DNA from 2 places in the Acetobacter sp. P5B1 genome. Region 1 is predicted to be linked to the other one. Evidence: riboswitches for the same ligand, from Rfam matches in the RefSeq annotation. Region 1 holds a riboswitch; the other holds the start of a gene.
The links. Region 1 has a riboswitch for fluoride ahead of KP703_RS14275 (voltage-gated chloride channel family protein). Riboswitches for the same ligand answer to the same signal wherever they lie in the genome.

Region 1 (3,410 bases):
TACATGGCGCAACAGATGTCCGGATAGAAGCACCCCCTGGTGTTCCGGAACTTGCTATTCGGCTACGCCCTGCTGATCTGGAGCGCTGGGGGCTTCGGTCGGCGGATGTACTCCGATCCATCCATACAGCCTGGCAGGGTGAAACCGTGGGGCAGATATACGAGCGTTCTGCGGCTTTTAATGTTATGGTTCGTCTTGATGACGCAAGTCGTAATGATGTTGCGTCTGTCGGCTTCCTGCCACTGCATACTGTTCACGGAAACTACGTACCACTCCGCGCTGTCGCAGACATATATGAGACGAACGGTCGCTATCAGGTGTCACATCTGGGAGCACAGAGAACACAGACTGTCACCGCAAATGTTACAGGACGATCAGCTCAATCTTTCGTTCAGGACGCACGCACGACTATAGCAAAAAATATCAAACTGCCTCTTGGAACCTACGTTCAGTTTACATCCGCAGCGGAAGCTGAATCACAATCACGCAAGGAACTGTTTATAAATTCCGGGCTCGCTGCCATAGCGGTCATGATTCTGCTCTCAATAATCACACAAGGATGGCGCAATCTCGCTCTGATACTCGTCAATCTTCCCTTCGCATTTGTCGGCGGCATTCTGGCAATCATTGTTTCCGGCACAACGCTAACTCTTGGGGCAACAGTCGGCTTCGTTACTCTATTCGGGATTACGCTTCGGAATTCGGTGATGATGATTTCGCATTTTGAGACTTTGGTCGAGCGGGAACATCTCACATGGGGAGTAACAACAGCGCTCCGGGGGGCCAGAGACCGCGTCGTCCCCGTACTCATGACATCGCTCGTTACGGCGCTTGGACTGGCGCCTCTGGCTGTTGATATGAATGCGCCTGGGCGGGAAATCGAAGGACCTATGGCAGCTGTCATTCTTGGAGGGCTCATGACATCAATGATACTTAACCTGTTTGTTTTGCCTATTCTTGCTGTCAAATTTGGTAGTTTTTCTGAAAACGAAACGGGAGTTCCGGAAACCTTGTTCAAGTGACAGGTATGGGCCACTGCTGCACAGAACTACTTGAAGATTATGTCCGATATGCCAATAGAACCCAGAATGAAAACTGCTTCCGTATCACGCTCGGCCACCATTCGGTCTGGCTCGACCTTCTGGTTGGGTTCGGAATTGCCTTCATGAATCTTGACGCTGTCCATAAAATCTGGATTGCCGCCCGCACCGAACATCATCGTGTCAAGGCCGAAAACCGAAAGCATCGTTGCCCGATCCAAATGATTTATACTCCCTGCCCAGTGGCTTCGGGCGTGTCTTGCTACGGCCAACCTAAGCGCCTGTATTCTTGCTGGTTATTTCCCATAACGATCACCCCACTCTCGGCTCCAAGTGATAGCGGGGGACTGCGCGGACTATGTCCGTTATGCGAAAGGCGAGCCAACCCACTTTTATGTCCGACATGAAGGCGGAAGCGCAATGTCTGAACCTATTCGTCAGGCTATCAAAGTTTCTTTTCCCCTTACAGATTTATCATTGACATGAGGCAACGGATAAATCGTAGTGTGACGTAACGGCAATGGACTCTGCCTGACTTCGTAAAGAAGTCGAACCGCCCCAAGGGCTGATGACTCCTACCTCGCCATAATGGCACGTGAGGGAGGAGTGTGTTCAGGGTCATGGGTCGTCTTCCGCTGTTTCAGAATTCCATCGTAGTAAATATTCTCGCCGTTCTGCGCTGGAGCGGGCTTTTGCTGCCTATGGCAGCCTGCGTCGGCACGTTATGCGCCGTCTTCCTCTGGGCGCTCGATCATGTCACCGACTATCGCTTCGCCCATCCCGGCCTGCTGTGGTTCCTGCCGGTGGCAGGCGTTGTCGTTGGGCTGGCGTATCACTGGTTCGGGCGTTCCGCCGAAGGGGGTAACAATCTGATCGTCGATCAGATCCATGAACCGGGTGGCGGTGTGCCACTGCGTATGGCTCCTCTTGTTCTGATCGCCACCGTCGTCAGCCATCTGTTCGGGGCCTCAGTCGGCCGGGAAGGAACAGCGGTCCAGATCGGTGGCAGTATCGCATCCGGGTTCGCCCGCCTGTTCCGTCTGGACGACAACGGGGTCCGCATCATCCTGATGGCCGGGATCGCGGCAGGATTTGGCGCGGTCTTTGGAACACCCGTCGCGGGTGCCGTCTTCGCCATGGAAGTGCTGAGTATCGGTTGTATTGACTACCGTGCTCTTGTTCCGGTCGCGGCAGCCTCAATCCTCGCGGATATGGTGTGTCATTCCTGGGGGATTCATCACGTCCCTTACAGGATCGGGTTTGCCGGCTATCCTGATCTTTCCGGCCAGATCTTTCATACGGATCCGGTGCTTCTGCTGAAGGTCGGTGTGGCATCCGTCTGCTTCGGCCTGACCAGCCTGCTGTTTGCAGAGTCCGTTCACCGCCTCAGCCCGGTTTTCCGCACGCTTTGCCCCATTGCCTGGCTGCGTCCCGCCATTGGCGGCGTACTGACCATCGCGCTCGTCTTCATCGCCGGATCACGGGACTATCTCGGTCTTGGTGTGGTGGCGGCCACGCCTGATGGTGCCTCAATCCTCAATTTCTTCCATCCGGGTGATTATACGTGGAGTTGGCTGTGGAAGCTTGTCTTCACGGTTGCCGCCCTGTCGACCGGCTTCAAGGGCGGGGAAGTCACGCCCCTTTTCTTCATTGGCGCCGGTCTGGGACATACGCTGTCCACCTTTCTCGGCGTGCCGACCGATCTTCTCGCGGCAGTCGGGTTTGTGGCTGTTTTTGCGGGGGCGGCCAATACCCCTCTGGCCTGTACCTTCATGGGGGTCGAGCTGTTTGGCGCTACGGACGTCATCTACATCGCGACGGGCTGCTTTATTGCCTATCTCTGCTCCGGTCATTCCGGGATTTACCTGTCCCAGCGCATCGGTGTTCCAAAAGCCGCACATCCTCACATTACGGCGGGCATGGCGCTCCGGCAGGCCCGTGGCTTCATCGGGCGGCGGGTCCGGAAAACCGGCACCCAGACCTCCTCTGACCCAGCAACACAAACCGGAAAATAAGCCATGCACGAGACGCCCACCCTACTGACAGAACCTGCCGGTATTCTCCGGATTTTCATGACGTCCGCATCACGGGCGCAAAGCCGACAACAGAAACCTTTTACCCGCCTGTTCCAGCGCCGTCCTCTCTATCGTGACATCGTCCATGCGGCCCGTGCAGCAGGCTTCACCTGCTCGAATGCCCACTTTGCACATTACGGCTTCTGGAGAAGTGGGGAAATCCAGCAGACACTGGGGGAAATCCCCAATACGCTTCTGTCGGTCTATGTCGATATTCTGGGCGACCATGAGCAGCTTCAGGCATTCTGCCTCTCCCACGAGGCACTGCTGAGAGGTACGTCGCTTTATTTCAAGC
Region 2 (3,410 bases), on a different contig from region 1:
AACAATGCCGGGCTGGCTCTCGGGCTGGGCAAGGCGTGGGAAACCCAACCCTCTGACTGGGAGCGCATGATTGCTACCAACGTGACCGGCCTTGTGGAAATCACCCGTGCGCTGCTGCCGGGCATGGTGGCGCGCAATAGCGGGCACGTGATTTCACTGGGTAGTACGGCGGGCACGTATCCGTATCCGGGGGCCAATGTTTACGGGGCCAGCAAGGCGTTTGTGGAACAGTTTATGCGCAACCTGCGGAGTGATCTGCTGGGCAGGCAGGTGCGGGCCACAACCATTGCGCCGGGCCTGTGCGGCGGCAGCGAATTTAGTGAAGTGCGTCTGGGCGACAAAGAGAAAGCGGATGCCGTGTATAACGGAACCAAGCCGCTGCTGCCGGACGATATTGCGGAAACCGTAGCGTGGGTTCTCGCACTGCCCGCACATGTGAACATCAACCATGTGGAAATGATGCCCACCTGTCAGGCCTCCGCCGGTCTGGCGGTCGATCGGACGATGGCGAACTAAAAGCCTCTTTGCGTTCCAAATAAAAATGCCGTGCCTCTTTTAAAAAGGGCACGGCATTTTTTGTGTCAGGAGGTCTGTCTTGCGGAGCGCGACTTATTTGGTCGGGGCGATTTTTTCCGCAATGGCCTGCTGGCGGTCCCGCAGGGCTTTTTCCTTGGCCTGTTTGGCAGCAATTTTCTCCGCAGCCTTGGCGGCCTTTCTGGCCTGCATGCGTTCCAGCCGTTCCTTCATGGCCATGCGTTCATACCGGATGCGCTGGCGGATCCAGTTGAGCAGGCCCGAGAGGGTGACAACCACAATACCCACAAAGGTCCAGCCATCCAGCGGCTGATGGAACACCAGATAGCTCAGCGCCACGCCCCATACCATCTGACTGTATTGCGGCAGGGCAACGCGGTTGGCGGGTGCGCGGGCCGTGGCCATCATCATCAGCAACTGGCCGAGGGCAGCCAGAAAGCCATAGCCAAACAGATAAACCCATGTGCTGACACCGTGCGGCCATGTGGCGTGCGCCCACATCAGCACACCATTACCTATCAGCGGGCCAACCAGACTGGAGCCAAACAGGGAAAGCCGCGCGCTGTCCTGCCCGGCCAGACGGTAGGCAATCACGCTCACAGCGTTGGCAACGGCGGCAATCAGGGCGCACAGATGCCCAAAATGCAGGGCGCGCACGCCGGGGCGCAGCACAATCAGCACGCCAATAAAGCCCAGCACCACGGCCAGCCAGGCCCAGGCGGTCACCTTCTCCTTGAGCAGTACCACGGAGAGAATGGTGACAAACAGCGGCATGAGGAACATCAGCGAGAGCGCTTCGGGCATGGACAGCAGCATGAAGGCTTCCACGCTGGCTGCCGTGGCCACAAATGTACACACCGCCCGCAGCACCCACATGGCGGGTTCCTGCGTGCGGAACACGTCGCGGTAGGATTCCTCAGGCTTGCGGATAAATGGCAGAAGAAGCAGGCCGAAGACCCCGCCGGAGAAGGCGACCTCAAACGGGTCGAGCCGTCCCCCAAGCAGCTTGGAGAAGGCATCACTAATAGCGAAGGAGGCAAATGCCCCCAGAGCCAGCGTAATGCCGGAGAAGAGAATTTTGGGGTCCATATACTGCCTGTACTGTTCTGGTGGTCGAGCCGCGGGTGAGAGAAGAGTGTTCTTGCACACCGGCATGTTCCGGCTTCTTCTCGCGCAATAAGCAAAAAACGGCGCGGGTTGGAAGTACATTTGCACAGGTTTTGGGGAGGGCAGAGGAGCCCTGCGCATTCTTAATGGCCAGCGCGCCCGGAAGAGACGATTGAGCCAGCGGGCCGAACACCCTATAAAAGCAGCAAGGGGATGGGGTTCCCCCTTTAACCGCCCTTGCAAGGGCTGATGACTCCTGCCGTAACCATCTGGCGGGAGACGTGCGTCTTTTTCCCGCCGCAGCACGGCGGGCGTTCTGGAAAGCCCGCCAGAATGAAAGGCCCGAGAATGTCTTTTGCCTCCTGTCTTCTGGTCATGCTTGGCGGTGCGCTGGGCACGCTGGCGCGTTATGTGATGACGATGCTGACCGCCCCCCTCAGCCGCATGATGCCCTGGGGCACCATTGTGGGCATTAATGTGGTGGGGTCGTTCATCATCGGCTTTTTCAGCACGCTCACGCTGGCGGACGGTCGCTACCCGGTTTCTGACAACACGCGTCTGTTTGTCATGATGGGCCTGTGCGGCGGCTACACCACCTTTTCGTCCTTCAGCCTGCAAACGCTGGACCTGCTGCGCAGTGAGGCGTGGGGGCGGGCGCTGGCTAATGTCACGCTGTCTGTCCTGCTGTGCATCAGCGCGGTCTCGCTCGGCCACCTGCTCGCCACGCACCTGAACGGCCAGTATGTGCAGCTGACACAGGCGGAGGAACAGAGTGATATGGAAGGGGAGATGGAGGGGTAAAACCGGTCCTGCTCTTGTGTTGCAGGAGTGTGCGGGGCAATCTCATTTCTTATTCGGAATGAGAGGCGTGATGAAGCAGGTTTTGTCCGGGGCCATGATGCTGGCGGTGATAATGGGGAGCCTGAGTGCGCCCGCTCTGGCAACGCCCACCGCTGAGCAGCGGCACAGGCTGGACCAGAAGCTTCAGGCCATGGGTCTGCCGCCGGGGCTGGAAAGCTGGGTGGATGATCCGGCAGAAATTCATCAGGTCACGCTGGCTCCCCTGTTTGAGAAGCCCTATGCCTGCACGGAGCACCCGCTCGGCCAGTTGCACGGTGCGGGGGATGCGCTGGGTACGGACTGCATGGTGGTGGGTGGTTTTGAAAGTGACCACGGCTTTGCCAAAATGTATCGGGGTGACGGCACGAAAAATACCGACTGGTATGGCTGGCACACCCCAGTGCATGCGCCGATTGATGGCGTGGTGAAATATATTCACCTCAACACCGAGACCAACACGCCCGGCACCATGGGCAAGCCACCTGCCAGCATGATGGTGTTTGAGCGGGCTGACGGTGTGACTGTTGTCTACGCGCATCTGACCGAGCCGGTTGTGAAGGTGGGTGACCACGTGACGGCCGGGCAGGTTGTGGCGATTGATGGCAATAATGGCGTGGCGCGGAATCCGCATATTCATGTGGGGGCGTATCGTGGGGGTGAACCCCTGCAAATCCGCTGGGATCTGCGGGCTATGGGCAAAGTTCCGGGGATGACTGATAATTGATTTTACTCTGAATGCGGAATTCCCTTGCATTCCATCCCGGATAGGCGCACCACAGTGGCCAGCGGGTGCTTTTATCCGGGTTTTCGGCGCGTGTTGCGTTCGGTATATCTCCTTAAAAGTTATGATTTCGTGTGTGTTTTGTGCACGACCGCATTTGTTTGTGAAGGAGCCTTTGTTATGGCAACAGGCACCGTAAAATGGTTTA

Region 2: another riboswitch for fluoride. It lies ahead of crcB (fluoride efflux transporter CrcB); the one in region 1 lies ahead of KP703_RS14275 (voltage-gated chloride channel family protein).

Annotation. Positions count from the first base shown of each region.
Region 1 is NZ_JACRVS010000038.1:17,702-21,111, forward strand. It holds gene KP703_RS14265 (efflux RND transporter permease subunit) at 1-1,022, shown strand, start outside; gene KP703_RS14270 (hypothetical protein) at 1,049-1,261, opposite strand; fluoride riboswitch at 1,548-1,625, shown strand; gene KP703_RS14275 (voltage-gated chloride channel family protein) at 1,661-3,055, shown strand; gene KP703_RS14280 (DUF190 domain-containing protein) at 3,059-3,410, shown strand, end outside.
Region 2 is NZ_JACRVS010000006.1:152,517-155,926, reverse strand. It holds gene KP703_RS05795 (SDR family NAD(P)-dependent oxidoreductase) at 1-516, shown strand, start outside; gene KP703_RS05790 (DMT family transporter) at 610-1,623, opposite strand; fluoride riboswitch at 1,842-1,907, shown strand; gene crcB (fluoride efflux transporter CrcB) at 1,990-2,442, shown strand; gene KP703_RS05780 (M23 family metallopeptidase) at 2,513-3,205, shown strand; gene KP703_RS05775 (cold-shock protein) at 3,383-3,410, shown strand, end outside.